2 linked regions of the Cellulophaga sp. L1A9 genome follow. The protein of the gene in region 2 interacts with the protein of the main gene of each other region in a pairwise test. Links are inferred from orthologs where the notes say so. Each region holds a gene or a part of one and is shown on either strand. Other genes may lie near its edges.

Region 1 (10,658 bases), 1.3 Mb from region 2 along the record:
CTAATTTAGACTTCGGTTTATCTTCAATAGTTTGCAATGCTTTAGAATGGGCTAAATGGGCAGGTAAAATGATTAACGCCTCTACTAAAGAGACCACTAATGTTAACAGTACAATCACGGAGACTTCACTAAAGACATCGCCAATCCTACCATCTAAAAACAAAAACATGGAAAAAGCCAATAGTGTTGTTATAATTGCGGATACAATAGGCGGGACTACTTCCAAAGTTCCATCAATAGCAGCTTGTATTGGAGATTTCCCTTTTTCGTAATGTTGGTATATATTTTCTGCGATTACAATTCCGTCATCAACTAAAATACCAATAACAATAATCATCCCAAATAGCGAAAGAATATTTATAGTGACATCAAAATATCCTGCAAAAATAAACATTCCTAAAAAAGATATAGGCAAACCAAAAGCTACCCAGAATGCTAAACGTGTATTTAAAAATAAAGACAAGAAAATAAGCACTAACAACATTCCTTGCCAAGCATTGGTAATTAGAAGTTGCGTACGTTGATTTAGAGTTATTGATTGATCTCTAATAACATCTAAGTGTACATTATTATATTTCTGATTAAAATCTACAATATATTCATTAACCCTTTCTGCCGACGTAGTTAAATCTTCAGAATTTGTATTCGTAATCGCTACTGATACCGATAAGTTTCCGTTATAATAAGATGCATTTGGCGATTCTTCAAAACGATCTCTAATAATAGCGACATCTTTTAGTCTAATTATCTGGCCAGAAGGACTCGCCTTAATTATCAAATTAGTTATTTCATCACCATAATATGATCGGTTATTGGCTCTAATTAAAAACTCTTCAGTATCGGTTTTAATATTTCCACCCGTTACTAAAATGTTTGCATTTGAAACTGCTGCAGAAACATCACTAAATGAAATACTATAGGCTAATAAACTATTTTCATTTACGGCTATTTCTATTTCCTCATCAGGGAAGCCAGAAACTTCAATCTGAGAAATGCCTTCTATAGCCCTAATATCATTTTCAATTTGCCTTCCTATTTGCTTTAATGTTACTAACGGAATATTTTCCCCGCTAATCGCAAAACTAATAGTCTCTCTAATATTTTCATTTTTAGCTACAACCAAAGGTTCCATACCTGTGGGAAAAGATGGGACTCTATCTACCGCATTTTTAACTTCCAAAAGCATAAAATCGATATTCTCACCTTTTTGAATCTCAACACTTATAGAACCACTATTCTCACTAGATTTAGACGTAACTCTATCAACTCCTTCGAGTCCTTTTAAATTATCTTCAATTTTTAAAACAATACCTTCTTCAATTTCTTGAGGTGATGCTCCTGGATAAGCAATAGCTATTGATATTATCTTAGAATCTACTAATGGAAAGTATGACGACTTTAAGGACATTACTCCTACAATACCAAATACTGTAATTGCTAAAAGAAAAACCGAAACAGCAACATGGTACTTAATGAAATATGCTATAATTTTTTTCATTAGTTCCCTGATTTTGCTTGGTTATCATCTATTTTTTTAACCAGCATTCCCGCGTAAGCACCTACAACAGGTTTAGAAACAATAGTTTCTCCTTCAGGAACATTTTTTAAAATAACTGTTCTATCTGAAAAATATATAGGAGTTACATCTATAACATCTAATATACTATCATGGATTACAAAAATTTGATCATTTTCTAAAAGTAAGCCTCGATCTACTTCTATTGCATTTTCTTCCTTTTTCGCATTTAGTTTTGCTTCTAAATACATTCCTTCTTTTAAGTCTTTATTTTTTATCTCTATAAAGGCCTTTATAGTTTGAGAAGCCTGATCAACGTTTCCATTTATTCTTGTTACAACTCCATTATACTCAACCGTCTTATCTAGATTTATTAAACGTACTGTTTCGCCTATTCTTAATAAATCACTATACGTTTTTGGTATGGAAACTTCTAACTCATATACATCCGTGTTAATAAACTCTCCCAATTTTTGTCCAGTTCTCACGAGCGTCCCTTCATTAACTAGTGCCTCGGTTAAAATACCATTGAAAGGAGCTGAGATTCTATATTTAGCTAAACGTTGTTCAAGAGTTTTAACATCATAATAGCTCGTTAGTATTCCCCGCCCTGTAATAAAGTATTTTTCTTTATCCGTTGTCATTTCTGGCAAAGCAGCTACGGTTGCGTTCATATCAAACGCACTTAAATAAGCCTGCCATTTACTGTATATTTCAGGGTAGTCTAACCTTAAATCAGGCATTATAGACGTTAAGAGATTATATAAGTTACTTTTTGCTGATTGCACTGTGGCGCTATATTCTGAAGCGTCGATACGTATTATTGTCTCTCCGCTTTTATAACTCTCGCCTGTTTTAAAAAGTTTACTCCCTCTTTTAAAAACACCTTGTACTTCGGCGTAAAGTTCTACACGTCTCTTTGCGACAACATTACCGTGTGCAGAAATTACAATGGGAACTGTACCATTAACAACTTTTGAAGCAAAAACTGTTTTTATTATTTTTTCAGGTTTAGGTTTTTTTTCGTTTTTATTGTTTACTAATGCTATCGCAGCAAAAACAGAAAGAGCAATTAGGACAATGCCTAGAATAGATAATACTATTTTTCTCATAATTAAATTAGTGGCTTGGAATGGTATAAGACGACAAAACTATCCAATAGTTTAAGTATGTTTAGTTAAACATTTCTTAAAAAAACAGCCAAGAAGCCTTTTGTAATGATATCAAAAAAAAAGGATGCTATAATAGCATCCCGCATAATAATTCTTTATTTTTTTATCTTATTCTAATTTCAACAGCTGTGTTTTAGAATTTACGACAGGTACAAGTTCTACTTCTAATAGTTCCGCACCTTTCTGAAACCCAATACTATCTGTATTTAACGTAATTAACAGCGCTCTATTCAGATTTCTTAAACCCTCAAAAGAATTAAAATTATTCCCTTGAAGCTGTAAGTATTTTAAATCTCCTAAACCTTCTAAACCGTTAGGAACAGGGCCATTAAATTTATTATAAGCTAAAGTAAGTTCATATAAGTTGGGAAGTTTGTTAAAATTTAGCGCGATGACACCACTTAATTTATTACCAAACAATCCTAAAACCTCTAAATTACTTAAACCCTCAAATGATAAGGGAATAGTGCCTTCTAGATAATTGCCTGAAAGATTTATCACTTTAAGACTCTTAATGGTACCAAGACTCTCTGGAATTGGCCCTATAAAAGCGTTATTGTATAAAGAGAGAATTTCTAAATTTTGCAAGGAACCAAATTCAGCAGGGATCTGATTTTTAAAATTATTCATTTCAAGACTAATTTCCTTTAATTCTCGAAGACTTAAAATCTCTTTTGGAAAATTACCACTCAAGTTATTTAATGATAAATTTAAAACTTCTAGCTTTTCTAATGCTGAAATTTCTTTAGGTAGGCAACCCGACAAATTATTCCTTCCTAGCTCTATTGACACTACATGATTGTCTCTGATTTTTACTCCATACCAATAGTCTACTGGTTCTGAAAGATTCCATGGTACGTTCCAATGAGTGCCTTTGGTTGTGGTAAACAATGATAATAATGCGTTCTTTTCATCTTCAGGAATTTGTGCTTTCAAGATGAAGCAATACGAACACAAGAAAACAAATAATAACTGTTTGTTTATTGGTCTCATGATTTGGTCAATACATTTAAACGATAGGTTGGTTGTAAAATTCCTTTCATTTATGGTTTATAAAATAGGTTACGTTCTACTAATAACGCAAAATCTATATATTTATGATAAATGTATAAAAAAAGAGGTACTATACAGTACCTCTTTTATATAACTTAATGTATTAAACCTAATTATCGGTATCATCTTCAAATTTGGTATCTGCCATTCTTGTTGTATATTTTTTAATGTCTTTGAAATCCATAGTGGTTTCAATTTTTTCTTCATCAAAATCAAACACCAATAGGCTATTTCCTTTAAAAGTATTGATGTCTTCAAAAGAATCGAATCCATTATTTTGTATTTGAAAAATTTCTAAGCTAGCCAATTGCCCTACTTCTTTAGGTATTGCGCCTTTTAAATGATTATTGGCTAATACTAATTCTTTTAATTTTACCAAATTCCCTAATTCTGATGGCATCGCACCCTCTAAACCATTTTCAAATAAACCAAGAGATTCTAGTTGATCTAACTTGCCTAAAGAAGAAGGTATCGCTCCTTTAAAGTTATTACTAGATAAATTTAATGTTTTTAGCATTTTCAATGCTCCAATACTATTCGGTATTTCACCAGATAAAAAATTATTGAAAGCCGTTAATTCTTGCAAAGCAGTCATATTTCCTAAATTTTCGGGTAAAGAACCTTTCAATCTATTCATTTCCAGCTTTAAAATCACGAGGTTTTGTAAACCACTAATTTCAGATGGCAGTTCTCCTGTCAATTGATTGAAGGCTAAATTTAGTACCATTAAATTTTTCAATTCACCGATACTCGAAGGTAAAACTCCTTTCAAATTGTTATGAAATAAATTAAGCTTTACAACCCTATCATTCTTTACAGTAATCCCATACCAAGTACTTACAGGGGTGTTTAAATCCCATGAATTGTTCCACTCTTCCCCATCAGTCTGGGTATACAAATCAATCAAGGCTTCTTTTTCCGCTGTAGAAATTTCAGCATAGGAATTAAAGCTTATAAGCCCTGCAATCATCAAAAATGTTTTTATCATCCTTTTCATATTTATGATATTTAAACTTAATTAATTTTCTTCATCATCTTCAAACTTCGTTTTCACAGTACGCGTATTCGAGTCTAAATAAAGGTCTTTCAAATCTCTTTTATTATACGATGTATTTGTATTTCCATCAAAATCAAAAACCACCAAGCTTGTCTCTACTGAAGCGATATCTTCAGAAAACCTTATATCAAAGTTATTTTTCTGGATTTGCAATACTTCTAAGTTTTGCATTTTTAAAATTTCGGACGGAAATTTATTAGAAAAATAATTATCTGCAATTATCAATGTTTTTAAGCCTTGTAAAGTACTTATATTTTCAGGAATGTCTCCCCTTAATTTATTTTCCGAAAGCTCTAAACGCTCTAATTTTGATAAGTTGCTAATAGATACCGGAAGCTCTCCTTCTAATTGATTATTAGAAAGTGATACTACTTTTAAATTTTCTAAAGAACCTATATTTTCAGGTAAATTCCCTGACATGTTATTATTGAAGAGATCTAAATGCACTAATTTTTTCAGCGCTCCTATTTCATTAGAAATAGTTCCTTGCAACTTATTTTTACCTAATCGCAACACTTCTAAATTAGTGAGTTGAAACAACCCTTCAGGCAAACTCCCCTCTACATTGTTAAAAGCTAAATTTAGTATTCTTAAGTTTTGAAAATTTCCTATACTCGCTGGAAGACTTCCCGATAGATTGTTATTAAATAACGTAATCGCAGTTACATGATTATTCTCTATAAGTACACCAGACCATTTGGATACGTTTTTAGACAAATCCCAAGAAACTTTCCAATGCTCACCATTGGTACTTTCATATAAATCTATAAGTGCTTTTTTTTCTGCTTTAGGAATGGCAAATGCTGCCGTTGTAAAAAACAAAATTACCAATAAGGATCTCCAAATTTTTATGGTCATACGTTAGATTTAAAAACGTATTCTCGTAACAACTATAAGAATACTCCTACAAATTTAGGATATTATGTCATACACCGCCTAAGAATTCGATGAACGACATATAAATCTTCCATTTACGTTGTGAAAACACGATAATGTGTAGTAAATGGAAGTTAAGCTGCATGTATACTTTAAGAAAATTCTTCTAATTTTATGGTAATGTCTTCCCACTGCTCCATTAATTCTTTTAATGTCTTCTTCTTTTTCTCGTAAGAATTAAAGAAATCTGGTTTTGCAATAGTAGCATCATAGTGGTTTACTAAGTCTTTGTCTATTTGTTTTATTTCCTTTTCTAATTTCGAAATATTACTTTCAACAGTACTTAGTTTATTGTTAAGTGATTTAAGCTTTTTTTGATCTTCATAGCTCACTTCTTTTTTTACGGTCTTTTTTTCCTTTTTAGAAACTTTGACCTGCTTTTTTTCAATTTCTCTAAAATCTTCAACCTTTCGCTGTTCTAAGTAAAAATCTATATCACCTAAATACTCTTTAATAGCACCATCTTTAAACTCATACACATTACTCGTAAGTCCTTGTAAAAAATCTCTATCGTGCGAAACTAGAATTAGAGTTCCTTCAAAACTCTGAAGGGCTTGCTTTAAAACATTTTTAGATTTTATATCTAAGTGGTTGGTCGGCTCATCCATCACCAACACATTAAAAGGCTGTAATAACATTTTAGCAAGCGCTAAGCGGTTTCTTTCACCTCCTGATAACACTTTCACATATTTATCAACCTCATCACCTCTAAAGAGAAAAGAACCCAAGATATCACGAACCTTACTCCTATTGGTTTCATTAGCTGCATCAATCATAGTATTTAGAATAGTTTTGTTCCCATCTAAATATTCTGCCTGATTTTGAGCGAAATACCCTATTTGCACATTATGCCCTAGTTTAAGATGCCCTTGATGCTCAAGATCTCCAACAATAATTTTAGCTAAAGTTGATTTCCCTTGTCCGTTTTGCCCAACGAAAGCTGTTTTAATATCACGCTCTATGAGTAAATCGATATTATTAAGCACTTCTTTTTCACCATAGTGCTTTGATAAATCTTCAATTTCTATCACAACCCTTCCTGGAACAACAGAGATTGGAAATTTTAAATTCATCACACTATTATCATCCTCATCTACTTCAATACGGTCTAGCTTATCTAATTTTTTTATTAAAGATTGTGCCATTGTTGCTTTAGAGGCCTTAGCTCTAAACTTCTCAATTAACTTCTCCGTCTGTTGTATTTGCTTTTCCTGATTTCTTTGTGCACTTAATTGTTGTTCTTGTATTTCTTTACGAAGCACTAAAAACTCTGAATACGGCTTATTATAATCGTAAATCCTTCCTAAAGAAATCTCTATAGTTCTGTTGGTAACATTATCTAAGAACATTTTATCATGCGATACAATGGCCACGGCACTTGAACTACCTCTTAAAAATTGTTCTAGCCAAATAATAGACTCAATATCTAAGTGGTTGGTAGGCTCATCTAAAAGCAAAACATCGTTATTTTGAAGTAATAATTTTGCCAACTCGATACGCATACGCCATCCACCAGAAAATGTATCGGTATGTTTATTAAAATCTTCTCGCTTAAAACCTAAGCCTTGTAATATTTTTTCTGTTTCGCCTTGGTAGTTATATCCCCCTAGAATCTCATAATGATGGGTAATATCACTCAAATCCTCAATAAGCTTGGTATACCCATCACTTTCGTAATCGGTACGTTCTGCCAATTGCTGATTGGTATACTCCAATTGCTTTTCTAAGGCTATAATTTCTTCAAATGCTTGATAGGCTTCTTCTAAAACTGTTCTCCCTTGTTCAAAATCTAAATCTTGCTTTAAAAAACCAATACGAACTTCTTTATCTGAAGCGATAATACCAGTATCTGGTTGCATTTCTTTAGACAACAGTTTTAATAAGGTAGATTTTCCTGCCCCGTTTTTACCAATTAGGCCAACTCTATCACCAGTATTTAATCGAAATGAAATTTCCTCAAATAAATATTCGCCAGCGAATGAAACAGAAAGATTATGAATATTAAGCATTTATAGTTTTTATTTTTCTTTGTTAGTTTTTTGTGACTTTAGTTACATAAGAAGACTCCCTAAAATCTTATTTTTGCTAAAACTTTTGCAAATGTTAAAAAAAGGAAACAAACTCTACAGTATTTTAACAGGAACTTGTCCCAAATGCCAAAATGAAAGCATGTATATGGACAAAAACCCGTTTCATCTGACCAAAATTTTCAAAATGCACGAGCGTTGTTCCCATTGTGGTACTAAATATAAAATAGAACCTTCTTTTTTTTATGGTGCAATGTATGTAAGTTATGCGGTTGGAATTGCTTTTGCTGTAGCAGCTTTTGTTATTACATTTTTATTTATTGGTACTGGTTTAAAAACTAGTTTTTTTGCGATTACAGGTACTCTAATTGTATTCATGCCTATTATTATGCGTTTATCCCGTAATATTTGGATCAATATGTTTATTAGTTATGATCCCAAGGCCGTTGAAAAGTACACTAAAAAGGTATCCCCGTAGTTATACTATTTTTTTTTGTAATATTTTTTAGTAAAACGAGAGATATCCATCTCAGAATCTATAGCCTCATTGTGCTCTATAAATTGATATAAAGATGCTGCTGCTGTTGGGCCAATCAATACCCCTCTAGACCCAAAACCATTTAAAATAAATAATTTTGTCTCAGTTGGGTGTTGCCCAACTAAAGGTCTTCGGTCTGCAACCGTTGGCCTTATTCCCGCAACATGGTCTACTACCTCATAGTCACAGTTTAAAAAAGTATTTAGTTTCTCTAAAAGCTCAAGCTTAGATTCTTCTGTAGGCAAATTGGTTTTATCCTTCCATTTATACGTTGCCCCCACCCTATACAGATCGGCACCCATAGGAATAACAAAAACCGAAGATTTTATCACTTTTTCTTCTTTTAGTTCTGGAGCTTTTATGGTGAGCAACTCCCCTTTGGTACCATTTAATGGTAGATAATTAAAAAATGGATTGTCTTGCATGCCAAAACCTGTAGCGAAGATAACTCTCCTAGCAGGTACACCCTTATACACAACATGATCTTCTTTTAGTTCAAGACAAGCGTAATCAAAAGTTTCTTGCGTTAATAATTCATTCTTGAGAAGATACTTTTCATAATTTACCAATAATACCTTAGTTGCTATTCTTCCGGTATGGAGTACTTCTCCATAACCAAAAGGAGCATCAATACTTTTATTTTCGTTTTTTTGAATTTTAGTAGATAAAAAATAATTAAGCTGTGGTTTATCTGAAGCCTCAAACCACATGTTTTGTTCCTCTATAGATGCAAATCTTCGCAATACCGGAACTTTAAAATCTAATTGAACTTGAAGCTTTTCTGATAATTTATCATAGAAAGGCAATGCCTTTTCTAATTGTTCTTTTGCATTCCAAGCCAAGGTAAAACGTTTTAAAATTACAGGGTTATACATACCACCTGCAACAACGGACGATGTTTGCGATTTATCTGCGATGACCCGGTAGCTACGCTTATGTTCTTCTAGTTGTTCGCAAAATGAAATACCCGCCAGCCCAAGGCCTACGATTAAATAATCTATCATAGCGCAAAGGTAGCTAATTGGCATAAAAAAAAGCCTTAACCAATGGCTAAGACTTTCTTGTTTTATATTGAATTGGAATTTTTAAATTAGTAACTCCACATATCCTGTTCCTTATCTCTAATTGTTTCTTTAATACGATTAGATTCTAGCAATTGGAATAAAGAGTTATCAGAAATATAATCTTTAATGGCACGATCACCATATACATTATCTTCTTTATAAATTGTAGCATTAAATCTTCTTGCATTTAACAACATATCAAAAGATATAGGTTGCGCAGAGTTTCTTTGATTAAATACTTTGGCTTCATGAAGAATTTGCCTTGCACTTGGGTACCATACCCAAAATAACGCAACCTTATTCTCTTCTTGATCCATAGATTCATCATCGATAAAGTTAACATCTGGAGCTCTTGGAGCAATACCTAAAAGTCTGTATTTTAATTCACCTTGACGTTTATCAAAATACCAAATACCTTTAATTAAATACTCTTCTAAATCTGCTGCTGCTAAATCTCTTCTGTTAACGTATTCTGGAGACACTTGCTCACCTGCATTATATTGCTCGTAACCATAATCGGTCGTATCAACTTTTTGCATGGTAGCTTGTAAGTCTGAGAATTCTCTTTTTTCAGTAAAATAAGAATCTGCGTAGATATCTTTAATTTTACCGTTTTTAATGTTTTTAATTAAAACATCATACAAAGATCTTCTATCAGAACCAATATCTACAGTATCAACTGGATAGTATAACGGAAAGTTAACTCTCTCATCTAAATCAATAACTTCCCATACTGTTTTTGACCATAGAATATCTCTATCATCAACATAACCATATTGCAGAGGAGCGTCATTATCAATCTCTATTTGAGCTTCAGTTTTCTTACCTATCTCTTCGGGTTTTTTGGCATTTAATATATTTGCCTGAGCCACCATTGATATTGGTAATAAAGTTACCGCACCAATTAATAAAACATTTTTCCAATTCATTTTTAAAAATTTATTTGTTTTTACACCTTTACTGAAATTCGTTATAAGTTGTTTAAAAACTACGTCCTTATAAACTTATAACGCTTTTCAATAAATTTTATTACTAGTTTGTAAGTTCAACCACTACTGGTGATACTTTTTTCAACCTGTAAGACTTGTTATTTGTTATATAAGCTTCAATATCAAATATCTGAACAGCATCTCCACGACCAGCTCTTTTCAAAGCAGATTTAGCAGCACCATTTAATTTGTTACCTCTAACTACTACAGTAGGCTGACCTGGAACTTTAAATTTGAACCCACTTACAGCAAGATTTAAATCGAAATCGAAATCTTCTAATAATGCACCAACAGTAGATATTTCTA
Region 2 (11,038 bases):
AACAATAATAGCTTCGTCTTCTGGCCAAGAGCTACCAGCAACAAAACAGTGTTGGTCTTGCTTAAATTTTTCCATGAAGTCTAGTGTATTATCTTGTTCTAGAATTTTTAATACACGATCAAATCGGGTATCACCACTAATAGTTGAGTTTTCTAGGTCAAGAGACCTTAATAAGTCTTTTGAATTTTGGTCTTGAACAAAAAAATGGGAGAAAGCAGATAAACTTTTTCGCATAAAACTACCATAACCCTTAAAGAAAATTTGTCGTTTACTGAAGATAGCAGAGATTAATAGCGTTGGAATTTTTCCTTTTTCTAATTCCTTTAGGTAGTTGGGCCAAATCTCATACTTCACAAATATGACAAGCGCCGGATGTACTATTTTTATGAATTCCGCTGCATTATGCTTTGTATCTATAGGTAGGTAGGTTATTAAATCAGCTGCGGTAGCATTTTTTTTTACTTCATAGCCAGAGGGAGAAAAAAAAGTTACTAGTATTTGGTAGTTGATATACTGTTCTTTTAATGCTTCAATTACAGGGAGTCCTTGTTCAAATTCACCTAGAGATGCTGTGTGAATCCAAATTACGGGAGCTTCTTTAGATACGCCAGCATTTAGCGTGTTAAAAACATGTTTTCTTCCAGTTACAAATAGCTTTAATTTTGGACTAAACAAAGCTAAAATCTTAAGAAAAAAGCCGGCAATATAAACGGAGCAATTATAAATAAAATGCACTTTAGAATTGTTTTTGGCTAAATTACGCTTCTTTATATAAATACATTGGGTGCTTTAGTGACTTTTTGTAATTTTACAGTTCTAATGATATAAGATGCGAAAAATTCAAATGGTTGATCTAAATGGTCAATACGAAGCCATCAAAGAACAAGTAAATGCTTCATTTACAACAATTTTAGAAACTTCAGCTTTTATAAACGGACCTGAAGTTCATAGTTTTCAGAAAGAATTAGAAGATTATTTAGGGGTTAAACATGTTATTCCTTGTGCAAACGGAACAGATGCTTTGCAAATAGCGATGATGGGTCTTGGGTTGCAGCCAGGAGATGAGGTGATTACGGCCGATTTTACTTTTGCAGCTACCGTTGAGGTAATTGCTTTATTGCAATTAACGCCTGTTTTAGTAGATGTCTTACCAGATACTTTTAATATAGATCCTGCGGCAATAGAACGTGCTATAACACCAAAAACTAAAGCTATTGTGCCAGTTCATCTTTTTGGGCAGTGTGCAAATATGGATGTAATTTTAGAAATTGCAGAAAAGCACAACCTTTATGTAATCGAAGATAATGCTCAAGCTATAGGTGCAACATACACTTCAAAAAATGGAACAAAACAAAAAGCAGGCGGTATTGGTCATGTCGCGGCAACATCTTTTTTCCCTTCTAAGAATTTAGGAGCTTACGGAGATGGTGGGGCTATTTTTACAAATGACGATGCGTTAGCACATACCTTAAGAGGTATTGTAAATCACGGCATGTATGAGCGATACCATCATGATGTGGTTGGAGTAAATTCTAGATTAGATAGTTTGCAAGCGGCAGTGTTGCGTGCTAAACTTCCATTGCTGGATCAATATAATGCTAAAAGAAGAGATACTGCACGTAAGTATTCTGCTGCATTTAAAAATGAATCGGCGATCGTTACCCCAGTTACCGTAAATGGTTGTGATGGGATTTGTGATACTTGTGACTGTCATGTTTTTCACCAATACACTTTAAAAATCACCAATGGCAAACGGGATGATTTGGTAAAACACTTAGCAGAAAAAGGAATTCCTTGTGGTGTTTATTATCCAATTCCATTACACAAGCAAAAAGCATATGTAGATGATCGTTATAATGATGCTGATTTTCCTGTAACCAATCAATTGGTGAAAGAAGTTATCTCATTACCGATGCATACAGAGCTTGATGAGGAACAGATTAACTTTATAACAAAGACCGTTATCGATTTTGTTAATGCATAAATAAAGATTGGTAGTAAATTTGATTTCATAAAATTATAATCATTAAATAAGATATAAATGAAAGTACTTGTTACCGGAGGATTGGGTTTTATTGGCTCTCATACCGTTGTAGAATTACAAAACAAAGGATTTGAAGTGGTCATCATTGATGATTTATCTAATTCAACAGAAAAAGTACTGGATGGTATTGTTGCTATAACTGGCAAAAAGCCCTTATTTGAAAAAATTGATTTGAAGGAAAAATCAAAAGTTGAAGATTTTTTCAAAAGGCATGCAGATGTTCAAGGGGTAATTCATTTTGCAGCCTCTAAAGCTGTAGGAGAAAGTGTAGAAAAGCCTTTGTTGTACTATGAGAACAATATAGGAACATTGGTTTATCTTCTAAAAGAATTAGCAAAAAAGGATAAAGCTAGCTTTATCTTTAGTTCTTCTTGTACGGTTTATGGGCAAGCAGATAAGATGCCTATTACAGAAGATGCTCCTGTGAAAACGGCAGAATCTCCTTATGGGAATACAAAGCAAATGGGGGAAGAGATTATCTCAGATACCTGTAAAGTGGTTCCTTCGTTAAACGCAATTGCGTTGCGCTATTTTAATCCAATGGGTGCACACCCGAGTACAGAAATTGGAGAATTGCCAATAGGAGTGCCTCAGAATTTGGTTCCTTTTATTACACAAACAGGAATAGGATTGCGTGAGCAGTTATCTGTTTTTGGTGATGATTATCCTACTTCAGATGGTACTTGTGTACGTGATTATATTCATGTAGTAGATTTGGCAAAAGCGCATGTGGTAGCTTTACAACGGCTTTTTGAAGCTAAAAACAAAGAAAACTATGAAGTCTTTAATTTAGGAACTGGAACAGGGAGTACTGTTCTTGAGGTGATTAAAAGTTTTGAGAAGGTTTCAGGGAAGAAATTAAATTATAAAATTGTGCCACGTAGAGTTGGTGATATTACAGAAGCGTATGCCAATACTGAAAAAGCAAACAATGAATTAGGTTGGAAAGCAGAATCTACATTAGATGAGGCTATGAAATCTGCTTGGGATTGGGAGCAAAAGGTTAGGGCTTAGGCTGATAATAAATTATAAATTTTAACAATAGAGCAGAAATATATGTATATTTCTGCTCTATTTGTTTATAAAAACTCCTGCAATGAAAAAAATCACTACACTTATTCTCTTTTTAGCTTTGACGTCATTTTTAAATGCACAAGATACTTATCTGCAATGTGGTAAAATTATAGACATGGAGTCTGGCAAAGTATGGTCAGAAAAAACAATAGTTGTTTCCGGAGCTAAAATAAAGGAGATAAAAAAGGGATTTGTCTCAGGGGATGGTGCAGATGTGGTGATCGATTTAAGAACAAGTACTGTGATGCCGGGTTTTATAGATTTGCATGTTCATATTGAAAATGAGTCTAATCCTAAGACCTATGTAGAACGCTTTACAGATAATGAAGCAGATATCGCTTTTAAATCTACTGTTTTTGCTAGGAAAACATTAATGGCTGGTTTTACTACAGTCCGGGATCTAGGGGGTTCTGGAGTAAATATAGCAATTAGGAATGCAATAAATAAAGGTGTTGTAGATGGTCCAAGAGTATTTACGGCTGGTAAATCTATTGCAACTACGGGAGGGCATGCAGATCCTACAAATGGAAGAAGTCATGAATTTACAGGAGATCCAGGTCCAAAAGAAGGGGTGGTAAATTCTCCTGATGAAGGTAGAAAAGCGGTTAGACAACGCTATAAAGATGGGGCTGATGTTATTAAAATTACAGCAACAGGTGGTGTTTTAAGCGTGGCTAAAAATGGTAAAAATCCACAATTTACAATTGATGAAATAAAAGCAATTACGGAAACTGCCGATGATTACGGAATGCTAACTGCGGCACATGCACATGGTGATGAAGGTATGCAAAGAGCGATAAAAGGCGGCATTAAGACGATAGAGCATGGCAGTTATATGAGTGATGCAACAATGGAATTAATGAAGCAATATGATGCGTATTTGGTGCCTACAATTACGGCAGGGAAACAAGTGGCAGAGAAAGCTGAGATAGAAGGCTATTTCCCAGAAGTAGTCGCGGTAAAAGCAAGAGAAATTGGACCGTTAATACAAGGGACTTTTGCGAAAGCGTATAAAAAAGGTGTTAAAATTGCTTTCGGAACAGATGCAGGTGTTTTTCCTCACGGTTTAAATGCTAAAGAGTTTGGGTACATGGTTGAGGCAGGGATGCCGGCCATTGAAGCAATGCAATCTGCAACGGTTACGAATGCAAAGTTATTAGGGGTAGAAGATGAGGTAGGATTGATTAAAGCGGGTTATTTTGCAGATATTGTTGCGGTTTTAGGTGATCCACTTCAGGATGTATCACAATTAGAAAAAATGACCTTTGTTATGAAAGATGGTCAAGTTTATAAAAATGAGTTAAAACCCTAGTCTGCTAGAACCAAAAACCACTTCTGTTTCGTAGATAAGGTATGATGCTTAATTTTACAGATAGCAACGCGCTTTTAACTGAATCAGTCGATAGTGGTCTTTATCAAAATCTTGTTGCCCAATTGGGTAAAGATTTTGGTTTGGCAAATATTGATATTGACTTGCCTTTTAATGTGAATCCTAAGAATTTAAAAACCATTTTACATCAAAAAATCTATAGATTAATGATGGAACGCTTTGCAGAATATCTTAATTTATTATACATTATAGACGTTCCGGAGAAGAAAGTAAAAAGTATTCAGGAAACAGATGTGGTAGACATATCAAACCAAGTTGCTTTTTTAATACTGCAAAGAGAATTTCAAAAAGTATGGTTTAGGCAGAAATATGCTTAAAAATATATTCTTACGAAAGGAATTAACGCATCAGAATAAATACTTTTATCATCATGAAGTACATTGTATTTTAATCCTACTGTAAAATTCCGATTTACATACCCAGCTCCTAAATATAACGCAGGGCTCCAATAATTATCTTTAAAATCTCCATCTATAAAAGAAGTGGTTCTATTTATTCTCAACTGTTCTAATTCGCCTGATAATTGAATGGCAGGAATTATAGTGTATAATGAAATTAAACTTCCGCCATACGCAGTAAGAGTATCATCATCAAATTTTGCATAACTAAAATTTAACTGTACACCAGCGGCAAATTGTTCAGAGACTTGGTAAATTGCACTTGGAGCAATAGAACCGTTAAAATAATTATTACCAAACCCTAATCCAATTCCGCCTCCAAACCGAACATTATCCCAAAATTCTCCAGAATTTGTCTGTTGCGAAAACGTTAGCGTTGATGAAAACGCAAAAAATAAAATTAATTGCCATTTTTTTAAGCACAAATCAGTCAAAAAATTCATAATTGTTATTTTTCTTTAATATTACCACCTAATATAGGACTAGATTTTTGAAATGTTGTATTTTTGACTAAATTTTATTCACAGGGAAGAGAAAATTATTTATGGATAAATATTCCTTTTTAAACGCTGCGCATACTTCGTTTTTTGCAGAGTTATATGACAAGTATTTAATTAATCCTGATAGTGTTGAGCCTAGTTGGCGTGCATTTTTTCAGGGTTTTGATTTTGGCCAAGAGAGTCTTTTAGATGAACTTGACTTACCAGCACAAAACAATGTTGCTGCTCCATCTGGTAGTTCTGAAATGCCACAATCGTTGCAAAAAGAATTCCAGGTTATTCGATTAATAGATGGGTATAGGTCCCGCGGACATTTGTTTACAAAAACAAATCCTGTTCGTGAGCGAAGAAAATACGAGCCTACTCTAGCTATCGAAAATTTTGGATTATCATCAGGAGACCTAAACACTGTTTTTACTGCAGGAGAGATTTTAGGAATAGGCCCAAACACCTTAACTGAAATTATTTCTCATCTGACAAACATCTATTGCGACGCTATTGGTGTTGAGTACATGTATATCCGAAGTCCTGAGCGAATTAAATGGATTCAGGATTGGCTAAATGTCAATGATAATCATCCTAATTTCGATGAGGAACGAAAGAAAAAAATTCTTAAAAAATTAAATCAAGCCGTTTCTTTTGAAAGCTTTTTGCATACAAAATATGTAGGTCAAAAACGTTTTTCATTAGAAGGTAATGAATCTTTGATACCAGCACTAGACGCTATAGTAGAGCAAGCAGCCGAAATGGGTGTAGAGCAATTTGTTATGGGTATGGCTCATAGAGGTAGACTTAATGTACTTACCAATATTTTTGGTAAAGCGGCGAAAGATATCTTTAGCGAATTTGATGGTAAAGATTACGAACAAGTAATTTTTGATGGTGATGTTAAATATCACTTGGGTTGGACTTCTGAAAGGATGTCTGATAATGGTAACAAAATAAAAATGAACATTGCTCCTAATCCTTCTCACTTAGAAACTGTTGGAGCAGTTGTTGAAGGGATTACAAGAGCAAAACAGGATGCACACTACAAAGATGACTTCTCTAAAGTGTTGCCAATTGTTGTGCATGGTGATGCTGCTATTGCAGGCCAGGGTATTGTCTATGAAGTTATTCAAATGGCTAATTTAGATGGCTATAAAACCGGTGGTACAATCCATATGGTAGTGAATAACCAAATAGGGTTTACAACAAATTACTTAGATGCTCGTAGTTCTACCTATTGTACTGATGTTGGTAAGGTAACTTTAAGCCCAGTTTTGCATGTCAATGCTGATGATGCTGAGGCTGTGGTTCATGCCTCTTTGTTCGCATTAGAGTATAGAATGCGTTATAAACGAGATGTATTTCTTGATTTATTAGGCTATCGTAAATATGGGCATAACGAAGGTGATGAGCCTCGTTTTACGCAACCTAAATTATATAAGGCGATTGCGAAGCATGAAGGTCCTAGAGACATATATGCAGCAAAACTTATTGCAGAAGGTATTATTGATGAGAATTATATTGGTAAATTAGAACAAGAATATAAAGATTCTTTAGAAACGGAATTAGAAGATTCTCGTAAGGAAGCTAAAACAATCATCACCCCATTTATGGCAGATGAATGGAAAGGTTTCGTTCGCGTTCAAGAAGATGAAATGGCGAAGCCAATTGATACTTCTTATCCAAAAGAAAAACTTACTATAATAGCTAATTCACTTACTAGCCTTCCAAAAGGTAAAAAGTTTTTACGTAAAGTAGATAAGCTTATTGAAGATCGAAGAAAAATGTTCTTTGAAAATGATAAGCTAGATTGGGCTATGGGAGAGCTTTTAGCTTACGGATCTTTATTACAAGAAGGATTCGGAGTTAGAATGTCTGGTCAAGATGTAGAAAGAGGTACTTTTTCTCACCGTCATGCTGTTGTTAAAGTTGAAGATAGTGAAGAAGAAGTTGTTCCTTTAAATTTAGTTGAAGGGAAAAAGGGCGATTTTCATATTTTTAATTCACACCTTTCTGAGTATGGAGTAGTAGGTTTTGATTATGGGTATGCCATGGCAAGTCCTAATACGCTTACTATTTGGGAAGCGCAATTTGGCGATTTTAGTAATGGTGCTCAAATCATGATCGATCAATACATTTCTGCAGCAGAAGATAAATGGAAATTGCAAAATGGATTGGTAATGTTATTGCCTCATGGTTATGAGGGTCAAGGTGCAGAGCATTCTTCTGCCCGTATGGAGCGCTTCTTGCAGCTTTGTGCAAGTGATAATATGTTTATGGCAGATGTAACAACGCCAGCAAATATGTTTCATTTGTTGCGTAGACAAATGAAGGCGAATTTTAGAAAACCTTTAGTGGTGTTTACACCAAAAAGTTTGTTGCGTCATCCAAAAGCAGTTTCTTCAGTAGAAGAGTTTGCTACAGGTAGTTTTCAAGAAGTAATTGATGATGGTACTGCTGATGTTAAAAAAATAAAAACACTAGTATTTTGTACGGGTAAATTTTATTATGATTTGTTAGCAGCTCGTGAAGAAAATGCTAGAGAAGATGTAGCTTTAGTTCGTGTAGAGCAATTATTTCCATTGCCAACGAGTAAAATGAAAGCAATAATGCGGAAATATGCTAAAGCAGATGATGTTGTTTGGGCACAAGAAGAGCCTAGAAACATGGGTGCTTGGAGTTATATTATGATGCATTTTAGTGAAGCAAATAAGTTAAGAGTAGCTTCAAGACGTTTTTATGCATCCCCAGCAGCGGGTAGTGCAGTACGTTCTAAACGTCGTCATCAAGAAGTTATTGATTATGTTTTTGATAAAACAAAAGATAACATGATTCGTAAGTAATCTTGTTAAGAACAATAAAAAAGATACAGGTTAAAAATTAAAATTATACAATAATGATTTTAGAAATGAAAGTTCCTTCACCAGGGGAATCTATAACGGAAGTTGAAATTGCTGCTTGGTTAGTTCAAGACGGAGATTATGTAGTGAAAGATCAAGCTATTGCAGAAGTAGACTCAGATAAAGCAACCTTAGAATTGCCTGCTGAAGAAAGTGGTATTATCACCTTAAAAGCAGAAGAGGGTGATGCTGTTGCAGTTGGAGAAGTCGTTTGTTTAATTGATACAAGTGCAGAGAAACCTGCAGGCGAATCAAAAGCAGCTGCTCCGAAGGAGGATGTAAAAGAAACTCCAAAAGAAGAGAAAAAAGCACCACAACCTGTACAAGCAAAACAAACTTATGCATCAGGAGTAGCATCTCCTGCCGCTAAGAAAATATTAGCAGAAAAAGGTATGGAGGCTAGTGCTATAAAAGGTACTGGTAAAGATGGTAGAATTACTAAAGAAGATGCAGTTCAAGGAGTGCCTTCAATGGGAACTCCTACTGGTGGTAAAAGAGGAGAAAGTAGATCTAAATTGTCCATGTTACGTAGAAAAGTGGCAGAGCGTTTAGTTGCTGTGAAGAACGAAACGGCAATGTTGACTACCTTCAATGAAATTGACATGTCTCCTATATTTGAATTAAGAAAACAACATAAAGATAATTTTAAAAACAAGCATGGTGTTGGCTTGGGCTTTATGTCATTTTTCACTTTAGCCGTAGTTAGAGCTTTGGAACTTTATCCATCTGTGAATTCTATGATTGATGGAAAAGAGATGATTACTTATGATTTCTTCGATATTAGTATTGCGGTTTCTGGTCCAAAAGGATTAATGGTTCCTGTAATTAGAAATGCAGAAAACTTAACTTTTAGAGGGGTAGAATCTGAAGTGAAGAGATTAGCTATACGTGCTAGAGAAGGTGAAATTACTGTGGATGAGATGACGGGTGGTACCTTTACCATTACAAATGGTGGTGTATTTGGTTCTATGTTATCTACACCAATTATTAATCCTCCTCAAAGTGCTATTTTAGGAATGCATAACATTGTTGAGCGTCCTATCGTTCGTAATGGAGAAATAGTAGCTGCACCGATAATGTATGTTGCATTATCATACGATCACAGAATAATTGATGGTAAAGAATCTGTAGGTTTCTTAGTAGCTATTAAAGAAGCTTTAGAAAATCCAGTAGAATTATTAATGGATGGCAATCTAAACAAAGCGTTAGAATTGTAATTCAATACTATTTAAGTTTACTAAAAAAGCCTGAAGATTGTAATAATCTTCAGGCTTTTTTGTTGCTTTTAATTTCTTAATCACAGTTCATATCTTCTCTAGAAGTAGGATCAGCATTAGGGAAGCATAGTCCTGTAGGTAATGAAGTAGGTACGTATCTGTTCAGATTCTTGTCAGATAAGCTTGTTTCTATAAAAGTAGCAATAAGGTCTACTTCTTCATCGGATAAATGTAAAGGAGCAAATTTCCCTGATAAATCAGATGATGAAACTTCATTGTTTTCTTTAGTAGCAATATTTTTATATGCAATGATTTCTTTAACAGATGTAAAGCTTCCTCCGTGTCCATAAAATTGAACATCGGTTAAGTTGTAAAGTTGTGGTACTTTAAATTTATAATTATCAGAAGGTTTATTTGTAAATCCTCCACGACCTTTTTTAGTGACGTCATCTATAATGCCATGAACATTTGGTCCTTCTAAATCATTCATGCCCAAGGCGTAAAATTCTTCAGAATTTAATGCGGGGCCGTTGTGGCATTGGTAGCATTTTGCCTTTCCGAAAAATAGTAAAGCTCCTTTTTTCTCATCGGAAGTCATGGCGTCAAAATCTCCTTTTAACCAATTTTGAAAATTTGTATCGGTTGATAATAGTGTTCTTTCGTAGGCAGCGATGGCTAAACCTGCGTATATAAGGGAGTATCTTTCGGTATTAGCTACATTTGGGAAAGCCTGGTCAAAAAGATTACTGTAGTCATTAGTGTCGCAAAAAGTTTTATCTAAAGCCATACGGTGTACAGATAACCCGGCAATAGCTTGTGTTTCTACACCTTCAAATCCAAGGTGGTTTACGGCTTTAGGTGTTCCTTCGGTCCAATTGACTTCAGTGCCAATATTTCGACTAGTAGCGCCAAACTGACCATTCCATAACATTAATTTTTGGTAGGCCGAGTTTAATACGGTAGGAGATTTTATGGGTTGAACGTCAATCATAGCTTCAGTATATAAAGGATCTATGATTCTAGCTTCACCGGCAATACCGTAGCCCATTCCTCCATCTCCTATACCTTGTTGTAATCCACTTTGGAAACCTGCAGCGCTATGATGACAGCTTGCGCAAGAATAGGTTTCCTTATTTGTTTCTGAGTTGCCTTCCAGGCCAATACCTGTTTCGTGAAATAATAATTGACCTAACAAAACTTTCTCTTCAGTGATTGGGTTTTTCGGGTCGGCAGGAATTTTAGCGTAATCAGTACTATTGGGTAGTATGTAATAGGATAGATCTCCAGAAAGACTAACTAGTGTTGTTTTTAATTCTTGGTCTTCTGTTCCTATGATAATTTCAGTGTAATCATTTTCGGATGCACAACTTGCGAGCAGGCTAAATGCTAAAAGAAAACCTATTTTCTTTACAGGGAATAATGTAGGCATAGTAATGGTAGGGTTAAATATTTGAGGTAAAAGTAGATAAGATTTTTTATTAATAAAGTTGTTTTTAGGTAATCTGCTTAATATTTAGGTATTCTTCA

What was found.
Region 1: the proteins of GQR94_RS10825 (region 2) and GQR94_RS04975 interact in binary tests that used the Escherichia coli proteins (3 or more experiments, as listed by UniProt). The link is inferred for Cellulophaga sp. L1A9 from one-to-one orthologs.

Annotation. Positions count from the first base shown.
Region 1 is NZ_CP047027.1:1,146,499-1,157,156, forward strand. Bases 5,286-8,284 are described here. They hold GQR94_RS04975 (ABC-F family ATP-binding cassette domain-containing protein), read right to left. Parts: upstream 7,744-8,284; coding sequence 5,827-7,743; downstream 5,286-5,826. Other genes in these bases: GQR94_RS04970 (hypothetical protein), read right to left, coding at 5,286-5,656; GQR94_RS04980 (DUF983 domain-containing protein), read left to right, coding at 7,835-8,239; GQR94_RS04985 (FAD-binding oxidoreductase), read right to left, coding at 8,245-8,284. Outside these bases: GQR94_RS04950 (efflux RND transporter permease subunit), read right to left, coding at 1-1,498; GQR94_RS04955 (efflux RND transporter periplasmic adaptor subunit), read right to left, coding at 1,498-2,628; GQR94_RS04960 (hypothetical protein), read right to left, coding at 2,797-3,681; GQR94_RS04965 (hypothetical protein), read right to left, coding at 3,851-4,729; more of GQR94_RS04970, read right to left, coding at 4,760-5,285; more of GQR94_RS04985, read right to left, coding at 8,285-9,303; gliding motility protein GldN, read right to left, coding at 9,390-10,292; gliding motility protein GldM, read right to left, coding at 10,396-10,658. UniProt on the Escherichia coli protein: Genetic data indicate it may be involved in ribosome assembly or function.
Region 2 is NZ_CP047027.1:2,489,403-2,500,440, forward strand. What follows is about bases 5,059-8,437. They hold GQR94_RS10825 (2-oxoglutarate dehydrogenase E1 component), read left to right. Parts: upstream 5,059-5,450; coding sequence 5,451-8,237; downstream 8,238-8,437. Other genes in these bases: GQR94_RS10820 (alpha-ketoglutarate decarboxylase), read right to left, coding at 5,059-5,349; odhB (2-oxoglutarate dehydrogenase complex dihydrolipoyllysine-residue succinyltransferase), read left to right, coding at 8,291-8,437. Outside these bases: GQR94_RS10795 (3-deoxy-D-manno-octulosonic acid transferase), read right to left, coding at 1-735; GQR94_RS10800 (DegT/DnrJ/EryC1/StrS aminotransferase family protein), read left to right, coding at 830-1,984; UDP-glucose 4-epimerase GalE, read left to right, coding at 2,042-3,058; GQR94_RS10810 (amidohydrolase family protein), read left to right, coding at 3,141-4,430; GQR94_RS10815 (hypothetical protein), read left to right, coding at 4,472-4,825; more of GQR94_RS10820, read right to left, coding at 4,822-5,058; more of odhB, read left to right, coding at 8,438-9,511; GQR94_RS10835 (cytochrome-c peroxidase), read right to left, coding at 9,588-10,940; GQR94_RS10840 (TIGR02281 family clan AA aspartic protease), read right to left, coding at 11,036-11,038. UniProt on the Escherichia coli protein: E1 component of the 2-oxoglutarate dehydrogenase (OGDH) complex which catalyzes the decarboxylation of 2-oxoglutarate, the first step in the conversion of 2-oxoglutarate to succinyl-CoA and CO(2).